DNA from 3 places in the Flaviflagellibacter deserti genome. Region 1 is predicted to be linked to each of the others. Evidence: riboswitches for the same ligand, from Rfam matches in the RefSeq annotation. Region 1 holds a riboswitch; each other region holds the start of a gene.
The links. Region 1 has a riboswitch for thiamine pyrophosphate ahead of thiO (glycine oxidase ThiO). Riboswitches for the same ligand answer to the same signal wherever they lie in the genome.
Positions count from the first base shown of each region.

Region 2: it holds a riboswitch for thiamine pyrophosphate, as region 1 does, so the genes downstream of both, thiD (bifunctional hydroxymethylpyrimidine kinase/phosphomethylpyrimidine kinase) here and thiO (glycine oxidase ThiO) in region 1, are expected to answer to the same signal.
Region 3: it holds a riboswitch for thiamine pyrophosphate, as region 1 does, so the genes downstream of both, thiC (phosphomethylpyrimidine synthase ThiC) here and thiO (glycine oxidase ThiO) in region 1, are expected to answer to the same signal.

Region 1 is NZ_JBHSJF010000006.1:621,257-631,636, forward strand. Features, by position in the region: gene ACFPFW_RS10005 (NAD(P)/FAD-dependent oxidoreductase) at 1-880, shown strand, start outside; gene ACFPFW_RS10010 (NirA family protein) at 888-2,690, shown strand; gene ACFPFW_RS10015 (sulfite reductase subunit alpha) at 2,687-4,303, shown strand; gene ACFPFW_RS10020 (nitrate reductase) at 4,409-7,108, shown strand; gene ACFPFW_RS10025 (BA14K family protein) at 7,153-7,587, opposite strand; gene ACFPFW_RS10030 (hypothetical protein) at 7,660-7,992, opposite strand; TPP riboswitch at 8,241-8,336, shown strand; gene thiO (glycine oxidase ThiO) at 8,326-9,501, shown strand; gene thiS (sulfur carrier protein ThiS) at 9,507-9,713, shown strand; gene thiG (thiazole synthase) at 9,715-10,380, shown strand, end outside.
Region 2 is NZ_JBHSJF010000006.1:512,424-522,803, forward strand. Features, by position in the region: gene topA (type I DNA topoisomerase) at 1-913, opposite strand, end outside; gene ACFPFW_RS09465 (hypothetical protein) at 1,023-1,613, opposite strand; gene ACFPFW_RS09470 (hypothetical protein) at 1,677-2,333, opposite strand; gene ACFPFW_RS09475 (hypothetical protein) at 2,471-2,689, opposite strand; gene ACFPFW_RS09480 (DMT family transporter) at 2,884-3,822, shown strand; TPP riboswitch at 3,876-3,979, shown strand; gene thiD (bifunctional hydroxymethylpyrimidine kinase/phosphomethylpyrimidine kinase) at 3,969-4,787, shown strand; gene ACFPFW_RS09490 (UDP-2,3-diacylglucosamine diphosphatase) at 4,857-5,684, shown strand; gene ACFPFW_RS09495 (glycosyltransferase family 4 protein) at 5,710-6,744, shown strand; gene ACFPFW_RS09500 (hypothetical protein) at 6,741-7,733, opposite strand; gene dgcA (N-acetyl-D-Glu racemase DgcA) at 7,853-8,836, opposite strand; gene ACFPFW_RS09510 (ABC transporter permease) at 8,921-10,066, shown strand; gene ACFPFW_RS09515 (ABC transporter ATP-binding protein) at 10,069-10,380, shown strand, end outside.
Region 3 is NZ_JBHSJF010000002.1:50,834-61,213, forward strand. Features, by position in the region: gene ACFPFW_RS02380 (creatininase family protein) at 1-257, opposite strand, end outside; gene ACFPFW_RS02385 (pyroglutamyl-peptidase I) at 284-931, opposite strand; gene ACFPFW_RS02390 (DMT family transporter) at 1,171-2,097, opposite strand; gene ACFPFW_RS02395 (ABC transporter ATP-binding protein) at 2,133-2,900, opposite strand; gene ACFPFW_RS02400 (hypothetical protein) at 3,605-3,847, shown strand; gene ACFPFW_RS02405 (YoaK family protein) at 3,887-4,525, shown strand; gene ACFPFW_RS02410 (hypothetical protein) at 5,278-5,787, shown strand; gene ACFPFW_RS02415 (hypothetical protein) at 5,787-6,200, shown strand; gene thiC (phosphomethylpyrimidine synthase ThiC) at 6,725-8,557, opposite strand; TPP riboswitch at 8,685-8,802, opposite strand; gene ACFPFW_RS02425 (hypothetical protein) at 8,968-9,411, shown strand; gene ACFPFW_RS02430 (Bug family tripartite tricarboxylate transporter substrate binding protein) at 9,458-10,380, opposite strand, start outside.

The sequences.
Region 1 (10,380 bases):
GCATCCGATCATGCTGCCCCTGCCGGGAGCCGAGCTCGACGGTGTCGTGAGCTTTCGCGACGCATTCGACGTCGACCGGATGGTCGTGGCGGCCGGCCGCGGCGGCCGTGCGGTGGTTATCGGCGGCGGCCTGCTTGGACTTGAAGCGGCCAATGGTCTGTTGGCGCGCGGGATGAAGGTCACGGTCGTCCACCTGATGCCCGGCCTGATGGAACGCCAGCTCGACGTCGAGGCCGGGCGGATGCTCCGGCGCGAGCTGGAAGGGCGCGGGATCGAGGTTGTCACCGGCGCGGTGACGGAAGCCATTCTTGGCACCGACCGCGTGACCGGGGTGAAGCTGAAACTCGGACCGGAGATCGAGGCCGATCTCGTAGTGATGGCGGTTGGCGTTCGGCCGAACGCGGATCTGGCGCGCAGCGCGGGTCTCGTCGTCGATCGCGGCGTGGTCGTCGACGACGAGATGCGGACTAGCGATCCGCATATCTTCGCGGTCGGCGAATGCGTCCAGCATCGCGGCTCCTGTTACGGGCTCGTCGCTCCGCTCTACGACATGGCGGCGGTATTGGCCAGGACGCTAGTGGGCGCGGGCGGTTCCTACGTTCCCGCGGCGACGGCCACGCGGCTGAAGGTGACCGGCATCGATTTGTTCTCGGCCGGCGATTTCGCGCCCGCCGAAGACCGCGAGGATGTCGTGCTGCGCGATCCCGGCCGTGGCGTCTATCGGCGACTCGTACTGAAGGACGACCGGCTGATCGGCGCCGTGCTCTACGGCGACACCGCCGACGGCGCCTTCTTCTTCAATCTGATCCAGAGCGGCGCCGACACCGCGCCGATCCGCGACACCCTGATCTTCGGGCCCGCGCTTTGCGCGGCCGCATGAGGCGATGATGAGCGGCGATTTTTCAGCGGAACAGAAACGCTATCTCGAAGGCTTCGTCTCGGGGCTGGGCGCGATGCGCTCGTCGCGCGGCCTGCCGCCACTCGGCGCGCGCGGCGGCGCGATGCCCGGAATGGCTCCGGCATCGGCCCCCGCCGAGCCCACTGGCCCGGACGCCGCCGGCCTCAAGGCGCAGCTCCGCACGGAAGCCGAGGGCAAGAAACTCGATCCCATCGAGATCGCCCGGCGCGAGGAAAACGGCCTCGATTCCTACAGCCGGATGAAGAAGGCAGCGAAGGACGGCGTCTATCCGAAGGGGCCGGACATTCTGCGCTGGCGCTATCATGGCCTGTTCTTCGTCGGGCCGGCGCAGGACAGCTACATGGTCCGATTGCGCATCCCGAACGGGGTGATGACGCACTGGCAGTTCGCGAGTGTGGCCGATATCGCCGAGGCGCATGGCGGGCCATATGCCCATGTGACGACGCGGGCCAATCTGCAGGTTCGCGAGATTCCGGCGACCGACGGCATCCAGGTGCTGGAGAAGCTCGTTGCACTCGGCCTGACCTGCAAGGGCTCAGGCGCCGACAACATCCGCAACGTCACCGGTACGCCGACGGCGGGCATCGATCCGCAAGAATTGCTCGATACCCGACCCTATGCCAGCGAGTGGCACCACCACATCCTGAATGATCGCTCGCTCTACGGTCTGCCGCGCAAGTTCAACGTGGCATTCGATGGCGCCGGACTGATCACGGCGCTCGAGGATACCAACGATATCGGCTTCTCGGCGGTCGAGGTGAGGGACGGGTTCGGCGTCGAGGCCGGGGTCTGGTTCCGCCTTGCGCTCGGCGGCATCACCGGCCACAAGGATCTGGCGCTGGACACCGGCGTCATCGTGAAGCCGGAGGACACGACCCGTGTCGCGGATGCGATCGTCCGCGTCTTCGTCGACCATGGCGACCGCACCGATCGCAAGAAGGCGCGGCTGAAATACGTGCTCGACGCCTGGGGCTTCGACAAGTTCCTGGTCGAGGTCGAGGCGAAGCTTGGCGAGGCGCTCGTCCGCGTTCCAGGCGAAGCCGTGATCGAACGGCCGGCATCCGACCGGCAGGCGCATATCGGCGTCCACAAGCAGAAGCAGGATGGACTGAACTGGATCGGCGTGACGCTGCCGGTCGGCAAGATGACCGTCGAGCAGATGCGCGGGATCGCCAAGATTTCCCGCGATCTCGGTGACGGTGATATCCGGCTGACCGTCTGGCAGAACCTGCTGGTTTCAGGCGTCCGCGACGCGAACGTTGCGCTCGCCGTGGCGGCCATCGAGGCGATGGGGCTAGGGATTTCGGCGACAGCGGTACGGGCCGGCCTCGTCGCCTGCACCGGCAGCGAAGGATGCAAGTTCGCGGCGGCGCCGACCAAGCGCAATGCCGAGGAAATCGCGCTCCATTGCGACGCGACGGTGCAGGTCGATCGGCCGGTGAACATCCACCTGACCGGCTGCCACAACAGCTGTGCCCAGCATTACATCGGCGATATCGGCCTGATCGGTCAGCGCGTCACCGTCTCCGATGAGGGCGATACGGTCGATGGCTACAATGTCTGCGTCGGCGGCGGGTTCGGCCCCGATGCCGGTATCGGCCGCGAGCTCTTCCAGGACGTGAAGGCCGAGGACGCGCCGCGCCTCGTCGAGCGGATGCTGAAAGGCTGGATGGCCAATCGCTCGTCGGACGAGGAAAGCTTCGCCGACTTCACCCGCCGTCACGAGATCGACCAACTGACCGCGATCTTCGCGGCGGAGGCCGCGGAATGAGCGTTCAGCCGTCACCCTTCTTCTCGCCGGTCCTTCCGGACAATGCCCCGTTCTCGTCCGAGCAGCGGGCCTGGCTGAACGGCTTCTTTGCCGGGATGTTGTCGCTCGACGGCGCCGGCCCGGCGAGCCTGTCGTCGGAGCAGGCCGCTGCCTTCATGCCCGGACTGCCGGGTACGGCAGAACCAGCCGAAGTCGACGACGGCGCGCCGTGGCACGACCCCACCATGGCGATGGACGAGCGCATGGCCCTGGCCGACGGCAAGCCGCTGAAGCGCCGGATGATGGCGGCAATGGCGCAGCAGGACTGCGGCCAGTGCGGCTACAATTGCGAAGACTATTCGAACGCGATCGCTCTCAAGAAAGAGGAGCGCCTCAATCTTTGCCAGCCCGGCGGCAAGGAGACGATGCGCATGCTGAAGAAGCTCGCCGCGGAACTCGACGGTGGCGCGGCTCCGGCAGTTGAGGCAAAGGCTGAGACGCAGGCGGCGCCCGCCTCGGCACCGGGGCGCTCGCGGGAGCACCCCGTCGACGCGACCTTCCTGAGCCGGTCGCGGCTGAACAAGGGTGCGTCCGCCAAGGAGACCTGGCACGTCGAGTTCCAGCTTCCCGACGGACTGGACTACGCCGCCGGCGACAGCTTCGGCCTGATGCCGGTGAACGACGCGGGCCTGGTCGACGCGATCATGGCGCGGCTCGGTCTCGCGGCCGATGCGACAGCCGACGGCAAGTCCGTGCGTGACGTGCTGCTGCGCGAGAAGGCGATCGGCGCTGCCCCCGACGCTTTGTTCGCGCTGATCGGCGAGATGGCCGAGGACCCCGACGAGAAGGTGAAGCTGGCGCGGATGGCCGAAGGCGAGGACCCCGACGGCGATCTCGACGTGACTGACGTCTTGGCCGCGCTCGACAAGTCGCCGTCCACCATGCTGGAAGCGGGCGCTTTCCTCTCGGTGCTCGACCCGCTGCAGCCGCGCCTCTATTCGATCTCGTCGAGCCCGAAGGCACAGGCCGGACGGTTGACGCTGACCGTCGACGCCGTTCGCTACGAGATCGGCTCCCGGGAACGGCTGGGCGTCGCATCGACATTCCTCGCTGGACGTATCGGCGAGGGAGCAAAACTCCCGGTGTATGTACAGAAGGCGCACGGGTTTGCTCTGCCGGCGGACGGCAGCGTGCCGATCATCATGGTCGGGCCCGGCACCGGCATCGCCCCGTTCCGCGCATTCCTCCAGGATCGGCTGGCGACTTCGGCGACCGGCGGTGCGTGGCTGTTCTTCGGCCATCAGCGGCGAGACAACGACTTCTTCTACGAGGAGGAATTGGCGGGTCTCCAGACGGCCGGAGCGCTGACGAAGCTGTCGCTCGCCTGGTCGCGCGACGGCGACAGGAAGGTGTATGTACAGGACCGGATGCGCGAAGAGGGCGCCGAGCTCTATCAATGGCTTGAGCGTGGCGCGCATTTCTACATCTGCGGCGACGCCAAGCGCATGGCGGCCGATGTCGACCGGGCGCTGCATGCGATCGTCGAGGAGCACCGTGGTTGCGATGCGGTGGCGGCTAAGACCTATGTCGCCGCGTTGAAGGCGGCGCATCGGTACCAGGCCGATGTGTATTGAGGTGGGTGTTTTTCTTTCTCCGCCGTCATGCTCCGGCTTGACCGGAGCATCCATCAGCAGCGTCGCACGGGTCCTCCGGTCTAGCCGGAGGACGACGACTTATAAATGCCTGGCCTCAGAGGCGTCGTCTCGTCCATGACCGCGCATTCCGCCGATCACGAGCCGGTTCGTACCACGTGCCCTTATTGCGGTACGGGATGCGGGGTCCTGGGCGGGCCGGCGCCCATGACGCCGGGCGATCCCGAACATCCGACCAATTTCGGCCGCGTCTGTGCCAAGGGCTCGGCACTTGGCGAGACGCTGGGACTGGAAAACCGCCTGCTGCATCCGATGGTCGGCGGACGGCGTGCGAGCTGGGACGAGGCACTCGACCTGACCGCGCGCCGCTTCGCCGAGGCGGTCGAAAAGCACGGGCCGGATTCGGTCGCCTTCTATGTCTCGGGCCAGCTCCTGACCGAGGACTATTACGTCGCCAACAAGCTGATGAAAGGCTTCATCGGCTCGGGGAACATCGACACCAATTCCCGGCTCTGCATGGCCTCCTCGGTTGCTGGCCACAGGCGAGCATTCGGCGAGGATCTCGTGCCTTGCAGCTACGAGGACCTCGACGAGGCTGATCTTGTCGTGCTCGTCGGCTCGAATGCCGCCTGGTGCCACCCGATCCTGTTCCGGCGGCTGACCGATGCGCGGGCGCGGCGTGGGACGAAGATCGTGGCGATCGATCCACGCCGGACCGCGACGGCTGCCGACGCCGATCTCTTCCTGCCGGTCCAGCCGGGGACCGATGTCCTGCTGTTCAACGGACTGTTGGCCCATCTGGCGCGAGTCGGCCGGATCGACCGCGACTTCGTCTCGGAACACACCAACGGCTTCGAGGATGCGCTGGCCAAGGCGCAGTCCGACGCGCCGGAGTTTTACGCGATCGCCGAGGAATGCGGCGTTCCGTTCGATGATCTCGTCGCGTTCTATGACCTGTTCGCCGCAACCGAGCGCACGGTTACCGTCTATTCGCAGGGTGTGAACCAGTCGTCGCGCGGCACGGACAAGGTCAACGCGATCATCAATTGCCATCTGGCGACCGGCCGGATCGGCCATGCCGGCATGGGCCCGTTCTCGTTCACCGGCCAGCCGAATGCGATGGGCGGGCGCGAGGTCGGCGGACTGGCGAACCAGCTCGCCGCGCATATGACGTTGGAGAACCCGGCCGATCTGGATCGCGTGCAGCGGTTCTGGAAAACACAGAAGCTCGCGACCGCGTCGGGGCTCAAGGCGGTCGACATGTTCGATGCGCTGGCTGACGGCAGGATCAAGGCGCTGTGGGTGATGGGGACCAATCCAGCGGCGAGCATGCCGAACGGCAACCAGGTGCGGAAGGCGCTGGCCAATTGCGATTTTCTCGTCGTGTCCGATTGCGTCCCGGGGACCGACACGGCACGCCATGCCGACGTGCTGTTTCCGGCCGCCGGATGGGGCGAGAAGGACGGTACGGTCACGAATAGCGAGCGGCGGATTTCGCGCCAGCGGGCTTTCATGCCGCTGCCGGGCGAGACGCGTCCGGATTGGCGGATCGTCTGCGATGTCGCACAGCGGATGGGGTTCGGCGAGGCATTCGGCTTCCGGAACGCGGCATCGATCTTTCGCGAGCACGCGGCTTTATCGGCGTTCGAAAACCACGGTGAGCGGGTCTTCGATATCGGCGGCCTCGCCGATCTGACGGACCATGAATTCGAGGCGCTGAAACCGGTGCAATGGCCGGTGCCGGCGGGCCAACGGGCTGGAACCGCGCGACTGTTCTGCGACAGGCGTTTCCCGACGCCGGACGGCCGGGCGCGGTTCATTGCGGTGGGTCAGCAGGCTCCGGCGAACGCGACGGGGCAGGGGCATCCCGTCGTCCTCAATACCGGGAGGCTGCGTGACCAATGGCACACGATGACCCGGACCGGCGAGGTTGCGCGGCTGATGGCGCAGGCTCCCGAACCGGTGCTGGAACTGAACCCGGCTGACGCGATTTCGTTGGGGATCGCAGACGGCGGGTTCGCCGAAGTATCGAGCGCGTGGGGACGAGCAGTGGCGCGCGTGCGGGTGACCACCGACCAGACGAAGGGTCAGGCCTTTTTGCCGATGCACTGGACGGACGACGTCACCGCCCATGGTTCACCGGGGCGAGTTGCAAATCCGGCCTGCGACGCGGTGTCGGGCCAGCCGGAACTGAAGCATACCCCGGCGCGTCTGGCGCCGTTCGCTGCGCGCTGGGAAGGACTTTTCCTGTCACGCCGGCGCTTCCGTCCCAGGGGGTTCGGCTACTGGGCGCGATCGGCCGTTCCCGGCGGTTATGCGTATCGGCTTGCGGGGTTGGAGCCGGCGGGAGAAGGGATCGTCCTCGGCCTTTCGCTGATGGCGAGCCAGAACGGGCTTCTCGACTATCATGACCGGCAGCGAGGTCTTTTCCGCGCGGCGGCGCTGGACGATGGCGGCGCGATGACCGAGTGCCTGATGGTGGGTGGTCCCGCCGGCCTGCCGGACCCCGTCTGGCTGATGGAATTGTTCGCCGACAGGCGCGTTGTGACGGCCGGAGAGCGGCGAGTTCTGCTCGGAGCGCGGTCGGTCACGCCCCAGCCGTCCGAGGGGCGGATCGTCTGCTCGTGCTTCGGCGTCGGCGAGGAGCGGATCCGCCGGGCGATCCGGGATGGGGTCGGCGATACGGCGGCGCTTGGGCGGGTGCTGAAATGCGGCACGAATTGCGGCTCGTGCCTGCCGGAATTGCGCGACCTCGTCTCGCAAGAAGCGCCGGCGGTTCCGGCATAAAAACCCCCGCTCCGTTGCCGAAGCGGGGGTTCGTCTGGGTCGCCTTACGGGCAGGCGTGCCGGAAACCGTCGTAGCCGAGATAAGTGCCGCTACGCGGGTCGTATGACCTGAAGCGCGCCGCGCAGTACTCGTCATTACGGTCGTAGGAGCCTGCATTTGCCGCAATGGCGCCGGCCGTCAGGCCGATGATGCCGGCGGCGAAGGCCGGACCGTAATAGTCCCGATAGCCATAGCCGTAATGGCGGTGGCGATAGCCGTAATACCGGTGGCCGCCACGATTGCCGTGCCAGCGACCATGACGGTTGCCGTGCCAGCGATGACCGCCGCCATGCCGGCTGCGGATCTCGGTCACATTGCTCGTCTTCTCGGCGGCCGCGACGGCGGCCGGTGCGCTTCCGGCGAATTGCGCCGCGGCGGGGCTTACGAACGAGCCGGCCGCCATGAGCGCCGCGATGCCAGTTGCGAGAAACTTTTTCATTCCCATCCTCCGGTGATCCATACCCAACCCCGGTCTATGAGAATTGTACGCACGGGAATCGGGTTCCCTGCGCTAAAGATTCGATATTTCCGGAAGGCTTGCGCCGCATGGCGCGTCAGCCTGCCTGCCTTTTTCCGCCGCCTCGGCGCGGCTGAGGCTTTCCAGCCGCTTCTCGACCTCGTCGAAGAGGGTGTTGAGGAAGTCGGTCGCATGGGCCCAGACGCGATCGCTCTTCTCATCGCAGTCGCGTTGCATCAATTGCAGGGAGGCCAGCATGCCGGAGCGCATCGAGCGGATACATTTGATGCCATCCGGGCCGACATCGCGGGCGTGCTGGGCGAGCAGTCCACGCAGAACCAGATCCTGTGAGATCAGCCAGCCTTGCAGAACTTCGATCTGGTCCATCGGCGCCCGATTTTCTGCGAGCGCCTGTTGAAAGATGCCCGGTCGCGAATCAAAACGAATCCGGACCCTTGAATAGGGGATTGCCCGTATAAGTTAGATTAATTTGACGGCCTGAAAATGCGCTGGCAGCTGAGCTGCATTTGCTATGCCGCATGGCCACAGGTTCGCGCGGCAGGCTAAATGCGTGTAGAGTATGGAGATTGTGGAAGGGCGGCTTGCACGGCGGGAACGCCGCGATTATGTCGTCTTGAACCGCGCCGGGGTGCCGCTGTTCAGCGGCTGAGATCAAACCCGACGAACCTGATCTGGGTCATTCCAGCGAAGGGAGCGTGAATGGACAGGGTCATCAATCTGAGTGAGCGCATGGCCGGTACCCGCTTCGACGTAGCCATCGTCGGCGGCGGCATCATCGGCCTGTCGATCGGCTGGAAGCTCCGGAAACGCGGGCTTTCCGTCGCGGTGTTCGAGCGCGACGTCGTCGGGTCCGGCGCGACGCGGGCCGCGACCGGCATGCTGGCCGCGACCGCCGAGGTCGAGGCCGGCGAGGATGATCTCCTGCCGCTGACGCTCGCCAGCCAGGAACTCTGGCCCGCTTTCGCCCGCGAGCTTGAGGACGTGAGCGGGCTTTCGGTCGACTACAAGGCCGAGGGTACGATGGTCGTGGCGCTCGGCCGCGAGGAAGTCGACCGGTTGCGCTTCCGGCATGATCTGCAGAAGCGGCTCGGCCTGAACACCGAATGGCTGTCCGGATCGTCGGCGCGCGAGCGCGAGCCGGGGCTTCGCCCCAACGTTTCGGGCGCCATCCTCTGCGAGCAGGATCATCAGGTCGACGCCCGGAAGGTCGCGGCCGCCCTGGCCGAGGCATTCAAGCGCGCGGGTGGCGTCCTGTTCGAGAACACGCCGGTCGTTTCGCTGGAGCGGAGCGGCGGGCGGATAACCGGCCTATCGACCGCGACCGAGACCTATTCGGCAGGCACCGTCGTGCTGGCCGCCGGAGCCTGGTCGCCGGAACTCGTGCCGGAGATCAGCCTGCCGGTCCGACCGCTGCGCGGTCAGTCGCTGGCGCTGCGGATGGATCCGCGCATGCCGGCGCTGACCCACGTCATATGGACCGAGCAGATCCATATGGCGCCGAAGGGAGATAATCGCCTGATCATCGGCGCGACCGTGGAGGAGCGCGGCTTCGACAAGGTCAACACCGCCGGCGGCGTCTTCGCGCTGCTGGAAGCGGCGCGGAGGGTTCTTCCGTCCATGGAAGAGCTGGCGATCGACGAGATATGGGCCGGCTTCCGGCCGACTTCGCTCGATGATGCGCCGATCTTCGGCGAAGCAGGGATCGACGGGCTCGTGCTCGCGACCGGCCATCACCGCAACGGCATCCTGCTCGCACCCGTTTCCGCGCGGGCGATCGAGCACCTGATCCTGGACGGACGGATGGATGGCCCGGAAACTGGTTTCACCTTTCAGCGGTTCGGCAAGAACAGCAGCCGGCTGACCGGAGGACTTTGAGGACCATGGAACTGACGATCAACGGCCAGACGCGCCAATGCGGTGCGACGACGGTCGATGACCTGCTCAAGGAAGAGCTCGACGAGGGCCATACGCGGCGCGGCATCGCGGTCGCGCTGAACGGGCAGGTTGTGCCCCGCGCCGAATGGGAGCGCGTGACCTTTTCCAAGGGCGATCGCGTGGAGATCGTCCGCGCGCTGCCGGGAGGCTGAGATGGCGAACACCGACATTTTCGACGATCCCTTTGTCGTCGGCGGCGAGACGTTCCGCTCGCGGCTCTGGATCGGCACGGCCGGTTATCCGAACCAGAAGGTGCTGCTCGACAGCGTGCAGGCCAGCCGCGCCGAGATGGTGACGATGTCGATCCGCCGCGTCTCGCTGGCGGGGCAGGGCTTCGATACCGTCAAGCTTTTGTCGGACTACAAGTTCCTGCCGAACACGGCTGGCTGCGAGACGGCGCGCGACGCGATCCTGACGGCCGAGCTTGCCCGCGAGGCGCTCGAGACGAACTGGATCAAGCTTGAGGTCATCGGTGACCGGGAGACGCTCTATCCGGACGTTCAGGAACTGCTGAAGGCGACCGAGGAACTGATCTCGCGCGGCTTCACCGTGCTGCCGTATTGCAACGACGATCCGGTGGTCTGCCAGCGGCTGGCCGATCTCGGCGCGGCGGCGGTGATGCCCATGGGCTCGCTGATCGGCTCGGGCATGGGCGTCGCCAATCCGGCGAATATCGAACTGATCTGTAACCGTTCGCCGGTTCCGGTGGTTGTCGATGCCGGTATTGGCACTGCTTCCGACGCGGTAATTGCGATGGAACTCGGCGCATCGGCCGTCCTGCTGAACACGGCGGTCGCCAAGGCGGCCGATCCGGTGCGG
Region 2 (10,380 bases), 110 kb from region 1:
GCATATAGGTGATCAGGCCGACCGTCTCGCCGCCGATATCGACACCCTCGTAAAGCCGCTGCGCGGTGCGCATCGTATTCGTTGCCGAATAGCCGAGCTTGCGCGAGGCTTCCTGCTGCAGCGTCGAGGTGGTGAAGGGCGGGTAGGGATGGCGCTTGCCGGGCTTGGATTCGACCGAGGCGACGGTGAACTGGGCGAAATCGAGTGCGCGTTTGAAGGCTTCCGCCTGTTCGCGGGTGCCGACATCGAGGCGGCCGATCTTCTTGCCGTCGGCACCCACGAGGCGAGCCTCGAACTGCTCGCCCTTTTTCGTGGCCAGCGTAGCGACGAGCGACCAGTATTCCTGGGTAACGAAGGCCTCGATCTCGCGTTCGCGGTCGCAGACGAGACGGAGCGCCACCGACTGGACGCGACCAGCCGAGCGAGCGCCCGGCAGCTTGCGCCAGAGGACCGGCGACAGCGTGAAGCCGACTAGATAGTCCAGCGCGCGGCGGGCGAGATAGGCGTCGACCAGGGCCGCGTCGATCTCGCGCGGCTGTTTCATCGCGTCGAGCACGGACTGCTTGGTGATGGCGTTGAAGACGACGCGCTCGATCTTCTGGCTCTTCAGCGCCTTCTTCTCACGCAGGATTTCGAGGACGTGCCAGGAAATGGCCTCGCCTTCGCGATCCGGGTCGGTGGCGAGGATCAGCCGGTCGGCGCCTTTGACGGCGCGGGCGATGTCCGCCATCCGCTTCTGCGCCTTGGCATCGACCTCCCACAACATGCGGAAATCGGCATCCGGGTCGACCGAGCCATCCTTGGGCGGCAGGTCGCGGACGTGGCCGTACGATGCCAGGACCTCATAGCCCGAGCCCAGATATTTATTGATCGTCTTGGCCTTGGCCGGCGACTCGACGATGACGAGATCCATGGTCGCAATCTAATTTGGGAGGAGGGGGCCGCAATCCCCGAAGCGGCCGTGAAGATGGGGAAGCGGTGACGGCCTGTCAAACGGGACGATACGGGCAGTCGGGTTTCCCCTATTGGGGAACACGTTCCGCATCGACCACGATTGCGATTGCGCCGATAACGGATTCGCCGTCGACGACCGGCAGCGCGGCCTGAATCAGTATGCGGCCGTCGCCAGTTTCCGGCGCGGACAGAACGATCTTGTCCGGCTCGGCGGAGATCACCGACTGCCAGGCACGCTCGTCGCCCTGGTAGAAATCCGAAGTCGGAGCGGTCTGCGCGACGTTCCAGCCATAGCCGTCCGTGACCTGGATATCGACGACGGCTCCGCCGGGTGCGGAGGAGACGATATCCTTCAGCTTTGCAGAGACCGGATTGTTGAACACCGAATCGACAAGCGGCCGCGGGCCCTTGCGATCGGCTGCCATTTCGTTGCGCCAGCGCGCGTCTTCGGCAAGCGTCTCGGGATAACCAAATTTCCGGTGTTGCCGGGTCGAGACGCGGATGGCGTCGCGGAGTGCGGGGTCGGAGGTGAAGGTCGCTCCCAGATCGCGCGCATAGCGCTCGACCTTCTGGCGTGCGGCGGAGTCTGTCTGCGCCATGGCCGGAGAAGCGAGTGCGACCACGATGAACGCGATCGGTAGGTGATGACGGACCTGCATAAGAGATCTCCGGCAACAAAAAGGGCGGCCGAAGCCGCCCTTTCTTCAATCCATTGAGATTGATTATTTCACCTTGCTGACGTCAACGCCGATAGTCACCGCGCCGATATTCTTGTCGCCGTCCTTAATGGGCAGCGAGACGTGCGAGTAGCGGACGCCGTCTTCCTCAACGATCGGCAGAACTTCGACGCCGTCCGAGGCGAACGTCTTCTGCCACTTGCCTTCGTCACCCTGGTAATAATCAGAGGTGCCGCCGGTTTGGCCAACGTTCCAGCCCCAGCCGTCCATCACGAAGATCTCGGTGACTGCGCCCTTGGGCTCGGCCTTCTCCATCTGCTCGGTGAGGAATTTGGACGTGGCGTTGCCGCGCGCTGCCTTGATCAGCTCTTCGCCCTTCTTTGTGTTCACCTCAAGGGAGTCCTTGGTCAGCTCGGTGAGCGAATCGACCGCCTTCTTTTCCTTCTCCGGACCGCTCTTGGCGACGCGCCACTGGCTGTCCATCACTGTGACGTCGTCCAGCGACATCTTCTTGTGCTCAGCCGTCGAGGCCTTGATCGCGGCAAGAAGCTTCGGGTCCTTCGACCACTTCGCGAGAAAGTCCTTGGCGTACTTCTCTACGGCCGGCCCAGGCATTTCTTCTTTCTTGTCCTGAGCGAAAGCCGCACCGGTGCCCATCGCCAGCGACAAAGCTACCAGCGAAGCAAAATGCATTTTCTTCATTGTAGGCGTTTCCCCTGTTTTATTTGAAGGATCTTGCTGATCCTTCTATCGGGGAACCTAGCACAAACTCCCGGTGCGAAATCAAGGGCTTCGTCGGCACCGGGAGTTGTGGATGTTAGCGCCGCATGGCCAATGCTTTAGGCGGCTCGCGGGGCGGTGTGGTCCAGGTGGCGCGAGCGATCCTTCATCGCCGCTCTCGCTGCCCGCTGCGCCTCGTCGGCGGTCTTGAAGATCTGACCGTCAATGCAGAACACACCCGGTTCCGCTGCGTGGAACCGGTAATTCGTGCCATCGCTCTCGCGAGCAACGAGACCAACCGCACGCCCCTCGACCTCGATCAGGTAAACGTCCGACATGTGGTACTCCGTACTTGGCCGATTCCCCTGCCTAGAGACCATGCCTAGACGGTTTCGATGACAAGGGTTTGGCCGCGCATACAACGGGTCCGGGGCCGCAAAGTTCCACTGAAAATTCATCCTTTCGACGGATGCTTCCGAAAGCCGGAACGTCGCTCTCAATCAATTGATTCCAGAGGTTTATCTCGCCTCCGATGCTGACCGGAATCTTGCTCAAGATTTGCTCGGCCTTCGCCTTCACTGTGATGGCGGCGCTGATCCGCATGATCGGCGACGACGTGCCCACAGGAGAGATCGTCTTCTTTCGAAGCGCGCTCGCGCTCGTGCCGATTCTGGTCTGGTTCGGGTTGCACGGAGAGATCCGTTCGGCGGTGCGAACGGCGTCGATCGGCGGGCATCTGATCCGTACCACTGTCGGTGCTGCGGCCATGTTCTGCATGTTCGCCGGCCTGGCCCGCCTGTCGCTGCCGGACTCGACCATGCTGACCTATGCCTCGCCGCTGATGGTGGTCGGCCTGGCCGCTGTCATCCTCCGCGAACCTCTGCATCTGGCCCGGCTGTTCGCGGTGCTGATTGGCCTCGTCGGCGTCGGCGTGATGCTCTGGCCGCATCTGGCCAATGGCGATCTGGTCGCCTCGCTGAGCGTCGGCTCAACCGGTGCCAACCGGACCTCCGAGGGTTTCCTGTTCGCGTTGGCCGGCGCCTTCTTCACCGCCTGCGCGATGGTTCAGGTGCGCCGCCTCGTCCAGAGCGAGGCCACGGCGGCGATCGTCTTCTATTTCTCGAGCTTTTCGGCGCTGTTTGCCCTGTTCACGCTGCCATGGGGCTGGGTCGTTCCCGACATGAAAACGATGGCGATCCTCGTTACGATCGGCTTTCTCGGCGGCGTCGGGCAGATCCTGCTGACGCAGGGATATCGCTATGCCGAAGCCTCGGTGATCGCTCCGTTCGAATACACGACCCTGATCTGGTCGCTCGGCATCGGCTGGTTCGCGTTCGGCGACCTGCCGGACCTGTTCGCGCTGTTCGGCGGGCTGATCGTCATCGGCTCGGGCATGATCGTCATCGCTCACGAACGCCGCCGCGGCATCGAACGGGCAAAAGCGCGCGAGGCCGAGGCGCCGCCGGGCTAGCAGTGGTGGGGCGGGCCGCTTGCGTCCCGAGAGGTCGCGCTATATGTGACGCCGCAATCTCCTTGGGGTGCGCTCTGCGCTGAGAGGCCTGTGTAACAGGCCAACCCACGAACCTGATCCGGGTCATGCCGGCGGAGGAAAGCGGGATGGCCCAGACGGCGTCCACCATACCGATTGCGCTCACGATTGCCGGCACCGATCCTTCGGGCGGCGCGGGAATCCAGGCCGATCTCAAGACCTTCTCGGCGCTCGGCGCCTATGGCGCGACGGTGATCACCGCGCTGGTCGCCCAGAACACGATGGGCGTACGTTCGATCCACGACGTGCCACCGCAATTCATCGCCGAACAGATGGCGTCGGTATTCGACGATCTCGATGTGAAGGCGGTGAAGATCGGCATGCTGTCGCGGCCCGAGGTCATCGAGACGGTGGCAGCCGGGCTCGAGCGCTACAATTCCGGGACGGTCGTTCTCGACCCTGTGATGGTGGCGGCGTCGGGCGACCGGCTGCTCGTTCCAGAAGCGGTCGAAGCGCTACGAACCGTCCTGATCCCTAAGGCCCTGATCATCACTCCGAACATCCCGGAGGCGGCGGCTCTGCTCGATGCGCCGCTCGCCGAGAACGAGGCGGACATGATCGCCCAGGCGGAGACCTTGTTGGACCTGGGCTGTCGCGCGGTTCTGGTGAAGGGCGGCCACGGGCTCGGTCCGCAGAGCGTCGACATCCTGCTCAGCGACGAGGGCTTGAGTCGGTTCCCGGCCCGGCGAATCTCGACACAGAACACGCACGGTACCGGTTGTACCCTGTCGTCCGCGATCTGCGCGGAACTGGCGAAAGGCCGTTCGCTGACCGAATCGGTCTCTGCCGCGAAGGCCTATATCAGCGCCGCAATCGAGGCCTCCGACCTGCTTTCAGTGGGCAAAGGGCACGGCCCCGTTCACCATTTCCACGCTCTTTGGCGCTGAATCACAGAAAACCGACGTCAAACTCATAACTGTCACAATCCTGCGCAGTAAGCATGATTGATGGCTGCCATGACTACTGCACGACTCCAGCCCCGCCGGGTACGGACGCTGTTCATTTCAGACGTCCATCTTGGAACCAAAGGTTGTCAGGCAGACCTGCTGCTTGATTTCCTGAGGGTCCACGACGCCGACACCATCTACCTCGTCGGTGACATCGTCGACGGGTGGCGGCTTCAACAGAGCTGGTACTGGCCGCAAAAGCATAACGACGTGGTGCAGAAGCTGCTTCGCAAGGGACGCGCCGGTGCCCGGATGATCTACATCCCCGGCAACCACGACGAGTTCCTTCGCGATTACTACGGCTCGCACTTCGGCGGCATCGAGGTCGCCGAGACCGCGATTCACGAGGCGGTGGACGGCACGCGCTATCTCGTCATCCACGGCGACATTTTCGACATGGTCGTTCGCCACGCCCGCTGGCTCGCGCTGCTCGGCGACTGGGCCTATGTCACCGCGCTGACGATCAACACCTACATCAACATGATCCGCCGTCGCCTCGGCCTGCGCTATTGGTCGCTGTCGGCCTGGGCGAAGCTGAAGGTGAAGAACGCCGTCAACTTCATCGGCGAATTCGAAGACGCGCTCTCCGGTGAGGCGCTGCGGCAGGGCGCGCAGGGCGTGATCTGTGGGCATATCCATCATGCGGCGATGCGCGATATGCCGAGCGGCATCCGGTACGTGAATACGGGCGACTGGGTTGAAAGCTGCACCGCCGTTGCCGAAAACTATGACGGCACGTTCGAGATCATCCGGTGGAATCGCTCGCTCCGTCTGATTCAGGAAGACGCCGCTGCCGAGCTGGAAACGGCGGCAGGGACCCAGACAGCGGCGGCGTGACCGAGCGCCGCCAGCAGGACGCACCATGAGAATCCTGATCGTCACGGACGCCTGGCATCCCCAGGTGAACGGCGTGGTGCGTACTCTGGAGCGGGTGGCCGACGAGGTGCGGGCGATGGGACACGACGTCCTGTTCCTGACGCCGGATATGTTCCGGACCATTCCTATGCCGACCTATCCGGAAATCCGCCTGGCGATGACGCCGCCGGGAGCCGTGGCGGTACGCATCAAGAAATTCGCCCCGGACCATCTGCATATCGCGACAGAAGGGCCGCTAGGACAGGCGGCGCGGCGTGCCTGCCTGAACCGCAGGTGGAGCTTCACGACGAGCTATCACACCCGCTTCCCGGAATATCTGCGCGCGCGCCTGCCGGTGCCGGAAAGCTGGAGCTACGCTTTCCTGCGTCGCTTCCACAATGCGGGACGGGGGACACTGGTCGCGACGCGTTCGCTGGCGCGTGAACTGGAGGGGCGGGGCTTCAACAAGGTCCGTCTTTGGACGCGCGGCGTGGACTCAGAGATGTTCCGGCCGCGCGAGAAGCGGGTGCTCGATCTGCCGGGGCCGATCTTCCTGTCGGTTGGTCGCGTCGCGGTGGAGAAGAACCTCGAAGCTTTCCTGTCGCTGGACCTGCCCGGTACCAAGGTGGTGGTCGGCGAGGGACCGGCGCTGGACATGCTGAAGACGCGCTATCCCGCCGCCGTTTTCCTGGGCAAGAAGACCGGCGAGGAACTAGCTGAGATCTTCTCGTCGGCAGATGTCTTCGTGTTCCCGAGCCTCACCGACACCTTCGGCATCGTTATCCTGGAGGCGCTCGCGAGCGGGGTGCCGGTAGCGGCCTACCCCGTGACGGGACCGATCGACGTGCTGCACGGAACCAAGGCGGGAGCGCTCGATCATGATCTCAGGGTTGCGGCGCTCGCTGCGCTGGAGCTGAAGCGCGAAGACGCGCGAGCCCTTGCCCTTGAACACAGCTGGCAGGAATGCGCCCGCATCTTCATCCGCGAAATGGAGATGGCGAAAGAGGGACCGCAGGCCGAAACAGCGCCCCAGACGGCCTAGGCGAAATAGACCGATTTCAGTTCGAAGCTCATCGCGTCGATATCGGCCGGGTCCACCGGCGGCGGCGAGGAGCCGGACGGGAGCGGGGTGATCTCGGCCTCGGCAAGGGGCGGCGCGGCGGCCTCGATCAGTCGGCTTTCCGGAGCGATGAAAGACACATTCGCCGGTTCTTCGGCGACGGGATCCGGCTCCGAGGCGATGGCCTGAACCGGCACGGCCTCGGCCCGGACCGCCTCAATCGAGACGGCGGGAACGGAGTTGGGCGCGAGTTCTGCCGCTATCGAAGGCGCTTCGATCTCCGCGATATCTGCCGTCGCGATGTGCGCGAGTTCGGTGCGCGCGGGAGCGGGGTTGGCATCGACAGCGATCAGTTCGGCGTCGGCCACCGTTTGCGCGGGCCCCGTATCGCCAGGCACAGGCCCCCAGACGATGTCGTCGAACCATTCGGGCTCTCCGACGTCGAACGATATGACGGGCGCGGGCTCCGGTCCCTCTTGAGAGGCGACCGCGGCCGGAGGCACTTCGACGACTTCGGGCAACGCTGCGACAGGAATGGGAGGCGCAGGCGGTTCGGCCGGTTTTTGGACGGCGACATGTTGCGGCGCCGGCGGAGGCGCTTCCACGGAGGCCAGCGGAATAGAGGCGGCAGCGGGTTCCGATGCGGCGGCGACCGGGGAGTGGGCGGGAGGCTCCGCTGGTGGTTGAGCCGTGATCGGCTCCGGCCGCAACTGTGGCGCGGCGAGGGTTGGCGCCTGTTCTTGAGCCGCCAGAGCTGCAAGCACCGGGTTTGTCTCTACGGGCGAGGGCAGCGCGAGAGGCGCCGGGGGCGCGGGGCGGAGGGCCATCAGCCGCTCGATGCGCTCGATCGCATCAAGTAGCAGTGCGGTGTCGGCGTTGCGGTTGCGACGCGCGAATTCGGCGAGGAACCAGCGGCCGCGCGCCGTGTCCATCACGGCGGCCTCGATGGCCTCATAATCCTCGTCTGGCATGGGCGGGCGCCGCTCCATCCGCTCTACCAACCTCCAGGCGGTCGCCGCCGCCGAATCGTGGGAATCTTCCTGGAGAATTAAGCTCAAACCTCAGACGCCCAATCAACAAGGAGTTGAACCTACCCCCATAACTGCCGTGCGGGCGGATGGACGAGCGAGCCGTCATAGACCAGCCCCTGCGGCCGGTCGCGGGCGAGGAGGAGGGGGCCATCGAGATCGACGTAGCGGGCGAACGGCGTGAGCATCAGCGCGGGCGCCATCGCGAGCGAGGTGCCGACCATGCAGCCGACCATGATCTCGAAGCCGAGATCCTGTGCCGCTCTGGCCATTTCCAGCGCCTCGGTGAGGCCTCCGGTCTTGTCGAGCTTGATGTTGACGGCGTTGTAACGGTTTCGCAGGTCCTTCAATCCGTCGCGGGTATGGACGCTTTCGTCGGCGCAGATGGTGACCGGACGGTCGATGCCGATGAGCGCCTCGTCCGCCGAGGCGGGCAGGGGCTGCTCGATCAGCGTGACGCCGACATCCGCGCAGGCACGGATGTTTTCGTTCAGGTTCTCAGGTGACCAGCCCTCATTGGCATCGACGATGAGCTCCGAGTCCGGCGCCCCGGCGCGGACCGCCCTGATACGCTCCTCGTCGCCGGCTTTGCCGAGCTTCACCTTGAGCAGGGGCCGCGCCGAAGCCGCCTCGGCCGCCGCGCGCATGGCATCCGGTTCGTTCACGCTGAGCGTGTATGCGGTGACGGCCGCCGTCGGCGCCTTGATGCCGGCGATGTCCCAGATGCGCCTGCCGGAGCGTTTGGAGGCCAGGTCCCAGAGCGCGCAATCGAGCGCGTTACGGGCGGCGCCGGGTGGCAGAACCGACTGGAGATCGCTGGTTTCGATGCCGTCGCTCACGCGCGCCGCCATCTTTTCGACCGCCTTCGCAACGTCTTCGACCGTCTCCCCGTACCGGGCATAGGGGACGCATTCGCCGAAGCCCGAAACCTTGCCATCGTCGATCTCGGCGACGACGACGACTGCTTCGGTCTTGGCTCCGCGAGCGATCGTGAAGCGTCCGGCGATCGGCCAGTGCTCGATCCTGACAACCAGCTCCCGGCTCATCGCGTCCTCCACCGTTCTTGTCTTTCCGAGCTGCCCTCTCTCAGGTAGAAGCCTTCGGGTCAATCCACCGCAGGACGGAAATCCTTGAGCACAGCGGCAATCGGGCCGGGTCTTGTGTCGTCCTCGCTGGGGCAGGCGCACAGATTGCGTCTTTCCGGCGAATGGACGGCGACCCACGCCGACGACCTGGAGGAACTGGTCGAGGAAACGGCGAAGCAACTCGCTGGCCGGCAGGTCGCGCTCGATCTCGAACAGGTATCGCGGGTCGATACGGTTGGCGCGTTGCTGCTCGACCGTCTGCGTCGGATGATCGTCGCCAGCGGCGGGGTGAGCGTTATCGAGGGCGGACGGCCGGAGCAACGCATCCTGATCGATGCGGTGGCTACCGACACGCCGCGCGAAAGTGTGCCACCGGCGAAGAAGGGCAGCGCCGCGCTGATGCTTGTCGCCGATATCGGCCGCGGCGTCATCAATGCCGGCAATGACCTCAAGGCGTGGATGTCGTTCCTCGGCGCGATCGTGGTGACGCTCGGCCGGGTGATCGTGCATCCCTCGAAGTTCCGGTTCACGAGCTTCGTCCATCATCTCGAACTGGTTGGACTGCGCGCGGTGCCGATCATCTGCCTGATCTCGTTCCTGGTCGGCGCGATCGTCTCGCAGCAGAGCATTTTCCAGCTTCGATATTTCGGCGCGACGATCTTCGTCGTCGACCTCATCGGCATCCTCGCTCTGCGCGAACTTGGCGTGCTCCTGACGGCGATCATGCTGGCTGGTCGCTCCGGCTCCGCCTTCACCGCCGAGATCGGCTCAATGAAGATGCGCGAGGAGATCGACGCGATCCGCGTCATGGCGCTCGACGATATCGAGGTGCTGATCCTGCCGCGTATGCTGGCGCTGATCATCTCCTTGACATTGCTCGCTTTTCTCGCGGAGATCGCGGCATTGGCCGGCGGCTGCGTGGTCGCGTTGGTCTATGGCGGGATCAGCCTCGATGTCTTCCTCGCCCGTCTGCACGAGACTTTGACCATGGATTCCTTCCTGGTCGGCATGATCAAGGCGCCGTTCATGGGGCTTGTGATCGGCCTGATTGCGACCATCGAGGGCATGAAAGTCGAGGGTTCGGCGGAGTCGCTCGGCATCCGCACGACAGCCTCCGTCGTGAAGTCGATCTTCATGGTGATCGTGCTCGACGGCATTTTCGCCATCTTCTTCGCTGCAATCGGTCTGTGACGATGGCACTGACCGAAGAATACTACCTCCCACACTCGGAACCCGTGCCCGGCCGGGAAGCGATCATCCGCGTCCGCGATCTCGCGGCGGGTTTCGGAGAGCGGCTGATCGTCGACGGGCTCAATCTCGATGTCTGGCGGGGCGAAATCCTCGGCGTTGTAGGTGCATCGGGCACCGGCAAATCGGTGCTGACCCGCACGATCATCGGACTCGTCCCGAAGAGGCGCGGCACGGTCGAGGTGTTCGGCGTCGATCTCGACAGGGCTTCGCTGAAGGAAGGTCTGGCGGTGGAACGGCGCTGGGGCGTGCTGTTC
Region 3 (10,380 bases), on a different contig from region 1:
AGCATCGCGGTTTCGGCGCTGAACGTCAGCGTGCCGGGATACGCGACATGTTCGGGCGACAGCCCGACGCTTTGCGTCGGCAGGATCGTCACCGGCAGATCGGCAGGCAGAATAGCGCGGGTGCGGGCGAGATAGCCCTCCATGATGTCGACGTCGGTCGACAGCGGCAGATGCGGACCGTGCTGTTCTACGGCCGCGACCGGAAGAACCGCGATCCAGGACGATGTGTCGGCCGCATGGATTTCCGGCCAGGTCATGTCCGACCAGATGGGTTTCGGAAGGCTCAAGCGGCCGCCTCCAGCCTGCCGGCGCGCGCGAGCACCAGATCGAGCGCCTTCAGCGTCATCGAGAGCGGCATGTACGGGCAGGCCGGGTGACGCAGCGCGGCGGGCTCTCCGGCAATCACCTGCTCCGGCAGAAGCGGGACATGCAGGAAGGTCGCCGTGACACGCGCGCGATTGGTCTCGGCGGCGTGGAGCGCGAGATAAAGCAACTGATTGCAAAGGTGGGTGCCGCAATCCTCCGACACCGCGGCGGGAATGCCGGCGGCATTCAGCGCGGCGGCGGTGCCGTCGAGGTCAGGCCAGGTCGCGATATAGCTTTCAGGGCCGGACGAGTGGACAGGAAGATCGCGAATCTCGGCGCCCGTGCTGTCCGGCACGCCGAAATTCCGGCGATTGGTCGCGATCTTCTCCAGGCACAGCCGGTTCCGGCCGGCGGCTTGACCGCAGAGGAGCAGGCGGTCGGGATCGAAGCGACGTACCGCTTCGTCGAGCAAGGAGTCGGCACGCTCGGTGTCGACCGGCAGGATCAGCGTTTCCGCATCGAGGCCCGACGCGGTCGCGCCGCGCTTCTCGAAGGCGCGCACCAAGGCCTCGGAAGCATTGCTGCCGCCGTCAAACGGGCCGAAACCGGTGATCAGAACCTTCATCTTCTCTCGAATAGGCACGGAGCGGGTCGGGCACAAGCGGCCGGCTCTCGAAGCTTCGCCGGAGCTGTTCTGTTTCGGGACACAGCGTTAACGCGATCCCCGCGCCCAAATCGGCCTTCGCGAAGCCGATGAGCCCCGTCGAACCGTCCGTCCGCTACGGACCATATCGGGAACATCGATCGATCAGCGATTCGTGCGGGGTTCGTTCCCGCTCCGCTCCAATCGTTAATCGCGACGAGTCAGTCGACGATGTCCGTCTGCGTTTTCGGCGTCCGTTCCTTCAGCAGCAGGTAGAGGCCGGCGCCGATGACGACCGCCGCGCCGGCGAGCGTCCAGACATCCGGGACATCGGAGAAAACGAGCCAGCCCGTGATCGTCATGAAGACGAGCTCGCAATAGACGAAGGGAGCGAGGATCGGCGCTGGAGCGCGGCCGTGCGCGAGGATGAGAAGGTAGTGGCCGAATGCCCCCATTGCGCCCGTCGCGATATGCAGGCCCCAGATCCAGCCGCTCTCGGGCCAATGCCAGACGAAGGGCATGATCGGAGCCAAAGCCAGCGCGCCGAACAGGCCGGTGATCGCGATCGAGGTCTTGGCGCTGTCGTAGGCCGACACGAAACGCGTGGCGATATTGTAGAATGCGCCGCAGATCGCGTTAGAGAAGGCGAGAAGATAGGCCATCTCGAACGTGCCGACGCCGGGCCGCGTGACCACCAGCACGCCGAGAAAACCGACGCCGATCGCCGCCATGCGCTTCAGGCCGATCCATTCGCCGAGGATCGGGCCCGCGAAGATCGCGACGAGGAGCGGGGTCGTGAACGAGACGGTGATGGCCTGGTCGAGTTGCAGGGTCTGCAGCGCCGAGAAATTGAACACCGTCGTGCCGGCCAGCAGAACCGAGCGGAGGAACTGCATTCCGGGCTTTTTCGTCCGCCAGATGCCCGGCGAGCTCCACGGGTTCAGCAGGATGCTGATGAAGACGACGTGGAAGACGTAGCGCAGCCACGCGACCTGCAGCGGGCTCTCATAGGACGAGAGATATTTTGCCGTCGTGTCGAGAATCGAAAAAGTGCCGACCGCGCCGAACATCAAGCTGATGGCGATGATCCTCAACCGACGAGCGGCCTGTGCGTCGTCAACAAGCATACGGTCTAGCGGCAGAGCCACTTTAGGTTCCTCACGGGAAGTGCCGGGAAAGCAGGCTAGGAATGAACCTGCACGGCCTGCTTGTCGAGGCCGGAATCCCCTCTAAGTGCCTTGGAAATCTGCCGTGCGGTTTCCGCATAGCTAACGGAGGTCCGGAATGCCTCCGAGCGCGGATATTGCTCGGCGACGCCGATGTCCTCGACAACACGACCCGGCCGCGTGCTCATCACGACGATGCGGTTCGACAGATAGACCGCCTCGAACACCGAATGAGTGACGAAGACAATCGTGCAGCGAAGCCGTTCGCGGATCGCCAGCAACTCGTCGTTCAGCCGGAAACGGGTCATCTCGTCGAGCGCGGCGAAGGGCTCGTCGAGGAGGAGGACTTCCGGCTTCGACACCAGCGCCCGCGCGAGCGATACGCGCATCTTCATGCCGCCGGACAATTGGTCCGGGCGCGCCTCGGCGAAATCCTCAAGCCCCACCAGCTCGAGCGCCTGTTCGATACGCTCCCTGGCATGGGCGCGCGAAACGCCCCGGAGGCGTAGCGGCAGCCAGACATTGGCGAATGCGCTCGCCCAAGGCATGAGCGTGGGCTCCTGGAAGACGAAACCGATCTCGGGGCGCGCACCGCTCCAGGCAACATGGCCGGAGGACGGCTCGTCGAGACCTGCGATCAGCCGCAGGACGGTGGATTTGCCGCAGCCGGACGGGCCGATCAAAGTCACCACGTCCTCGCGTTCGATCGAGAGGTCGAAGTCGTCGAGGGCCGAGACGCCGTTTGGGAAGCGTTTGGAAAGGCTGGAAAGGCGCAGAAGCGGCATCGCGCGCACGCTCTGCGGAAGGTCGGGCGGGGTCAAGAAAAAAGACGGGCGACCACAGCGTGCCGCCCGTCTCGATCATCCAGTCGTCACCACCAATAACGGCCCCGGAAGCAACCCCAGCGAAGCTCGCCCCAACGGTTGCGATACCAGCCGCATCTGCGCCGGCGGTAGTAGCCTCCGCCGCCATACCAGCGGCGGCGATAACGTGGATACCAACGGCGGCGCCGGGAGCCATACCAGCGGCGGCCTCTCCGATAACCCCTTCGATAACCGCGACGGTAGGAACGACGGCGTCCTCCCCGCCCACGGCCACGACGCTGGACCTCGTGAAGATCGTCATTGCCGTCAATGTCCGCGTCGGGCGGCACGGCCTGCGCCGCAGCCCCGCTGAGAGCAGCGGAAGCGGGCTTCGGTAGTGTGGCCAGAGCAGCGGTGCCGGCTACACCCAGCAGCCCCGCCAAGAACACACGTCTGTCCATGAACGCGTCTCCTCCCTGTTCGCCTTTTGTAGAAGACAAGTGCGCGGGCCGGCGCAAGGTTCCACAGAAAATCAAGGTGAAACGGGCGGGTTGTCCGGGATGGTCTGCACGCCGAAGTTGGACCGTGCTCCGGACAGATACGTAGAGCGCCTTAGTAGGCGAAGAGCGATTGGCGATGCAGAATAGATGCGCCGCGCATGCCATGCGCAGCGCGAGGCCCTCCCGATGAGCGAAGTACTGGCTAAATTTGCGCAGGACGTCGTGCGTCTCGTCGAAAAGCGAGACGGTGAGGTGGCGATCGAGGTGCTCGCCGCGGCATATGCCGAGGAGGTCGGACCACGCTCCGAGTTCCATCTCGGATTGGGTTACGGCATTGCCGAGCATTGGCTTGAAACGAGCGAGGGCAAGGTGCGCTCCCTCCGGCGCGGTTCGCGGCGGCGGGCCAAGCCTTGGCGGGCTGCGTCGTAGCGCGCATTCTGGTGGGCGACCGACTCAACCCGCCCACCCATGATCCATTACAAGAAACGCCTTCAGATCCTGGCAATCTGCCTGTCGGCCCTTGCCGGCTATGTCGATGCGCTCGGCTTCCTGAAGCTCGGCGGATTCTTCGTTTCGTTCATGTCCGGCAATTCGACCCGGATGTCGGTCGGGCTGATGGAGCGGGCCTCCGACGCCGCGGTGGCCGGCGCGCTCATTTCGACTTTCGTGATTGGCGTGGTGTTCGGCTCGTTCGTCAGCCACGCAGCGGGCCGGCATCGCCGTCCGGCCGTGCTCGGGCTCGTCGCGCTGCTCCTCGGCTGCGGCGCGATGCTTGACCATCTGGCGCCCGCCTATCTCGCCGTCGGCGCGGTGGTGCTGGCGATGGGCGCCGAAAACGCCGTCTTCCAGCGCGACGGCGAGGTCTCGATCGGGCTGACCTACATGACCGGTACCCTGGTCAAGTTCGGGCAGAGGCTGACCGGGGCATTCCTGGGCGGGCACCGCCTCGCCTGGCTGCCGTATCTCTTGCTCTGGATCGGGCTGATCTCCGGGGCGGCCGCCGGAGCGGCGGTCTATCCGATCTACGGCTTCGCCGCGCTGTGGTTCGGCGCGGGTGTCGCGGCCACGTTGGCGGTTGTGACGATCTTCCTCCACGTCGAGGATTGAGCGGCCGCTTTCCGGGGCGGCGCAGCCGAGCCCGGAATCCATAACCCCTGTGTGGATGATCGAACCGGGGCGCTGCGGCGTATGGGTCCCGGGCTCCGCTTCGCGGCCCCGGGACACGGGAGCGCACGAATTCGGCTTCCGTCCCTGAAAGCTCTCACGTCTCAAACAGCATTTCCCCTGGAGGGATGCGCGGGACGTCGGGAGATCGACCTCTCCCAAGGCGGTCTGGCCTGATTGTGAAAAGGGCCAAACCAATTGTTTTGCTCACCTCGGGAGGACGCTCTCGCGACGTCCCGCGCACGGTGTTTGAGGCTTGCTGCGTGCAGCCCCCGGAGGCTTAACTTTCTGGCCTCCGCTGGTCGGTGCCTCTCTCCCCCGGACGGTCGGGTCCGTCCTGCAGGGAAAGTCCGAAGCGCACCCGCGTGACGGGAGTCCATCCCGTCGGGACCGCATGCCTTGGGCCTCCGGATCTCGGTCGCGAACCTCGACCCGGCCACCGCACTCCCGATCCACCACAACGACGCCTCGCGATGACGCCCTCCGTGACCGGAAGCGGGGAATATGTGGCATGGATTAGGAATAAAGTCAAGATCAGCGTGTGGCGATGAAGCCGGCGCGTTCCTCGTCGGGCACCGAGTTCGTCAACCGCAAGGGTTGGGTCTCGCGCTCGACCGGCGGCAAGGACAAGGCGGCGTCTTCAGCATACGCTTGAGAACCGAATCCCGCCGATCAGCACCTTTGAGTCATCGGACATGTCTAAGACCCACGATCCTGGTGATGACAGAGTCATATGGGTGCACGAACTCAGTCTATGGCAGCAAGTTCAAATCGGGCTGGGCGAATACTGGATCGCCTTCTCCAATTTGGAGGGCACGCTGATTTCAACGACAGCGGCGCTGATGGGAATGAAGCACTCGGCCCTGGCTTACATCCTTCGCGACGTGCAATTCCAAGCCCGTCTTACGCTCTTTAGGCGGTCAGTGAGCGCAGCCGTTCCAGATGAAGGCTTTCGCAAGCGGGCCATAGCACTTGCCAATCGCGCAGGCACGGCGGCTGAATTTCGAAATCGGGTCGCGCACGCTTCATTCATCCATCACGGCGAGCTTGGAATAACGATGGTGAAGGACGGAGAGCATCCGTTCCAACCTCTCGCAGGCGGTGAGGCGATCAACTACGAAACCTTCGCACAAAAATCCCGCGCCGCGGATCTCCTATCGTCCGAATTTTCCTCATGGCTCCGAGAATGGAATGCCAACAGCTGATGCCCAACCCGCTTTCTCGAATGCGTCCTAACGCGAACCTAGTCATATCAGCCGACGTGCTGAATGACCGGCCACAGCTTGCGGCGTTGATGCTAGCCTGCATCTCCGCTTGGGCGCACCTGGAATCCTATCTCATAGGCGCTGTGGTCGATTGGATCGGAGAAGACGCAGAGGAAGCGGTCTACGCACTGGTCAACGCCAGAAGCTCGAAGGCTCAAAAAGAACTGATTCTGGAGCGGTGCCGAAAGGTTCTCGCCGCAGACCAACTTGAGATACTGGAGGCGATCATTGAAGCATCCGACGCGACCGCCAAGAGCCGCAATCGCCTAGCCCATTGGGTGCCTGCGATCTGTCCAGAACTTCCAGACCACATTCTCCTCTGCGATCCCAAAGCGTCGTGGCGGATCGGGTGATATCCGGCGAGAAGTTGAGGAACCTGACCAATCCGGCCTATTCGAACGAAGCCATCTCTGAACTCGCAGAAAAGGCCCGCGAAGTTCTCAGCGCCGGGATTCTCGTTTTCTCGGAGAAGGATTTCTCCGTATTGTCAGACGAGATTTGGACGCTCAATCGCGCGACTGAAGAGCTTCGTTCGCTCGTTTCGAATGCTCCGTGGCGAGACGAGTCACGTCACTGGCTAGAGCACGAGTCTTTAATTCAGAGAAGTATATCACGTCTGAGATCGCGTCGGAGCAGTGCTCCTGCGTGACCTCGTAGACGACATTCCAAAGATCATCCTCCGAAATGTGGATCATCGGAGAGACAGGCTTAGGAACCACCGCGTCGTACGTGCGCGCCGCAGTGATGCCAGCCCAATCGGTGCTGGCCATCGATTCGGGCGAGGGGTCGCTGCGAAGGAGCCGCGAGGTCTATCCCCTCACCCCGCTCGGCCTGCCGGCCGAGTCGGCCCTCTCCCATTGGGAGAGGGCGGGGCGCCTCAGCTCAGCGCCTTGTTGCTTTCCTTCACCGCGTCTTCCGCGACATAAACCTCGCCGCCCATGGCCATGAACTTCTCGCTCATTTCCGCCATGCCGGACTCGGCCTTGGCCAGGTCCATCTGCGGGTCGTTGAGCGAGGCGGCGTAGTCGCGGACGTCCTGCGTGATCTTCATCGAGCAGAATTTCGGGCCGCACATCGAGCAGAAATGCGCGACCTTGTGGGCGTCCTTCGGCAGCGTCTCGTCGTGGAATTCGCGTGCGGTGGTCGGGTCGAGGCCGATGTTGAACTGGTCTTCCCAGCGGAAATCGAACCTTGCCTTCGACAGCGCGTCGTCGCGGAGCTGTGCGGCCGGATGACCCTTGGCGAGGTCGGCGGCGTGGGCGGCGATTTTGTAGGTGATCACGCCGGTCTTCACGTCGTTCTTGTCCGGCAGGCCGAGATGTTCCTTCGGCGTGACGTAGCAGAGCATGGCGCAGCCGAACCAGCCGATCATCGCGGCCCCGATGCCCGAGGTGATGTGGTCGTAGCCCGGCGCGATGTCGGTCGTGAGCGGTCCGAGCGTGTAGAAGGGGGCTTCGCCGCACTCCTTGAGCTGCTTGTCCATGTTGATCTTGATCTTGTGCATCGGCACGTGGCCGGGGCCCTCGATCATGACCTGGCAGCCCTTCTGCCAGGCGATCTGCGTCAGCTCGCCGAGGGTCTCCAGCTCCGCGAACTGGGCGCGGTCGTTGGCGTCGTAGATCGAGCCGGGACGCAGGCCGTCGCCGAGCGAGAACGAGACGTCGTAGCGGCGCATCAGGTCGCAGATCTCGTCGAAGCGCTCGTAGAGGAAGCTCTCCTTGTGATGGGCGAGGCACCACTTGGCCATGATCGAGCCGCCGCGCGAGACGATGCCGGTCATGCGGTTGGCGGTCAGCGGCACGTAGGGCAGGCGGACGCCGGCATGGATGGTGAAGTAGTCGACGCCCTGCTCGCACTGCTCGATCAGAGTGTCCTTGTAGACCTCCCAGTCGAGCTTGACCGGGTCGCCGCCGACCTTCTCCAGCGCCTGGTAGATCGGCACCGTGCCGACCGGGACCGGGGCGTTGCGGATGATCCAGTCGCGGGTGTTGTGGATGTTCCTGCCCGTTGACAGGTCCATGATCGTGTCGGCGCCCCAGCGGATCGCCCAGACCAGCTTCTCGACTTCCTCGGCGACCGACGACGAGACGGCGGAATTGCCGATGTTCGCGTTGATTTTCACTAGGAAGTTGCGGCCGATGATCATCGGCTCGAGTTCGGCGTGGTTGATGTTCGACGGGATGATGGCGCGGCCGCGGGCGATCTCGTCGCGGACGAATTCCGGCGTGATGTGCTCGGGCAGCGAGGTGCCGAAGCTTTCGCCGTCGGCCAGCGCGGAGGCGGCGCGATCCAGCACCTCCCTGCGGCCGAGGTTCTCGCGCTCGGCGACGTAGATCATCTCCTTGGTGATGATGCCGGCGCGGGCGAATTCGTATTGCGTGATCGGCGCGTCGCCGACGCCGCGCAGCGGCTGGTGGGCGATCGGGAAGGCCTGGGCGAGGTGGCTGCCCGAGACATTGCCGTTGTCTTCCGGCTTGATGATGCGGCCGTCATAGCTCTCGACGCCGCCGCGCTCCTTGACCCATTCGACGCGCCGGCGCGGCAGGCCGGCTTCGAGATCGACCTTGTAGTCGGGGTCGGTATAGGGGCCGGACGTGTCGTAGACGCGGAGCTTCGGCTCGTCGGGGGAGGTGAGCGTGATCTCGCGGATCGGCACCTTCACGTCCGCGGCGTGGGCGCTCGTCACATAGATCTTCTCGGACGCGGGCATCGGCCCGGTGGTGACGCCGGCCTCGATGAAGTCGTTGGGAGAGAATGGCTTGTTCACGAAGGATCTCCTCGTTCGCACAAAGGGAGATCCGGCGATGGAGGAGGATGTGCGGGTGGAGGAATCTCACCTTGGCCCGCGTGCCCGTCCCTTCGCCGGCATGACCCGGATCAGGTTCAAAGGGTCACCGCGCTGCCTGACGGCCGTCGGTCTCTCAGTCCCTTCGCGGGACTCCCCTCGGTTTGTGACGACGATTCTTTAGAGCATTTCCGAGCTGGGTCAACCGTCTAAAGTCCGTTCAAATCCAGTTGATCGGGCACCTGCCACCATAAGCCTGCCGCCTTCGGGACCCTATTTAGTGCTTGGAAGGACAACCATTCCGGCTGCCCCGAACACATCAAAGAGGTCCTTCGATGTGCGACTATAGCCTCGAATCTGTTGCGTCCCGCCCGGCCAAAGTCGGCGACAAGCTGGTCTCCACCAGCTTTCCCGGCACCACCACACGCGGCTTTTCGGCCGTCGGTGAACCCAATATGGCCGTCTGCCTTCTCCCAGGCACCGAAATAGCCTTCGACAAGGAGATAGAATGTGAGGGAGCGCTCGGATTCCTAGCGACGCGCAAACTCGGTCAGACGCTCGCCCGCTTCCGTCACATAAACGAAGGCCATCCGCATATGCATCATGATGCGCTGGAGGTGCCGGACGGCAGGATGGTGCTTCTGACGCTCCTGCGCCACGGCCAGTACGCGACCGTGCTGCAGCTGCCGGCGGACTCCGCCGCCGACACGCATGATGAGAAGAAGCAAGAGTCCGAAGAGGAGCGGCGCTCCTATCTGGACTATCTCACCATCGACTGAGGCGCTGCCAAGCCGGGTTTGCCCGGCTTGGCACACACCCGGAGTATCAGTCCACCTTGGCGCCGGAGGCCTTCACGATCGGCGCCCATTTGGCGAGTTCGGCCTCGACGTGCTTCTGGAGTTCCTCAGGCGTCGAGCCGACGGTCGTCGCCGAAAATTCCGCGAGCTTCGCCTTGACCTTGGGATCCGCGATCGCCTTGTTGGCGGCGTCGTTCAGCCTGGCGACGACATCGGCCGGCGTCTTGGCCGGGGCGAACAGCGCGTTCCAGGTATAGGTCTCGTAGCCCGGCAGCGTCTCGGCGATCGCCGGCATGTCCGGGAACACCGCCGAGCGTTCTTTCGTGGTGACGCCGAGACCCTTCAGCTTGCCGTCCTTGATGTGCTGGGTGGAGGAGGGGAGGTTGTCGAACATGATCGGCACCTGGCCGCCGAGCACGTCGATCAGAGCCGGGCCCGCGCCCTTGTAGGGAACGTGGACGATGTCGACGCCGGCCAGTGACTTGAAGAGCTCGCCCGACAGATGCAGCGGCGTGCCGTTGCCCGACGAGGCATAGGAGTACTTGCCGGGCTCCTTCTTCACGAGATCGATCAGTTCCTTGACGTTGTTCGCCGGAACCGACGGGTGGACGACGAGGACGTTGGGGACAGTGACGAGGAGCGAGATCGGCGCGAAGTCCTTCGCGGCGTCGTACGGCATCTTCGTATAGAGCGCCGGGTTGAGTGCATGGGTCGCGACCGTGCCCATGAGGATCGTGTAGCCGTCGGGCTCAGCCTTCGCGACCGCGGCCGAGCCGATATTGCCGCCGGCGCCGCCGCGATTGTCGACCACGACCTGCTGGCCGAGGAGCGTGCTCATCTTCTCCGCCACGAGGCGGCCTACGAGATCGGTCGACCCGCCGGCCGGGAACGGGATGATCAGCGTGATCGCGCGCGTCGGGAAAGTCTGCGCCTCGGCGGGTATGGCGAGCA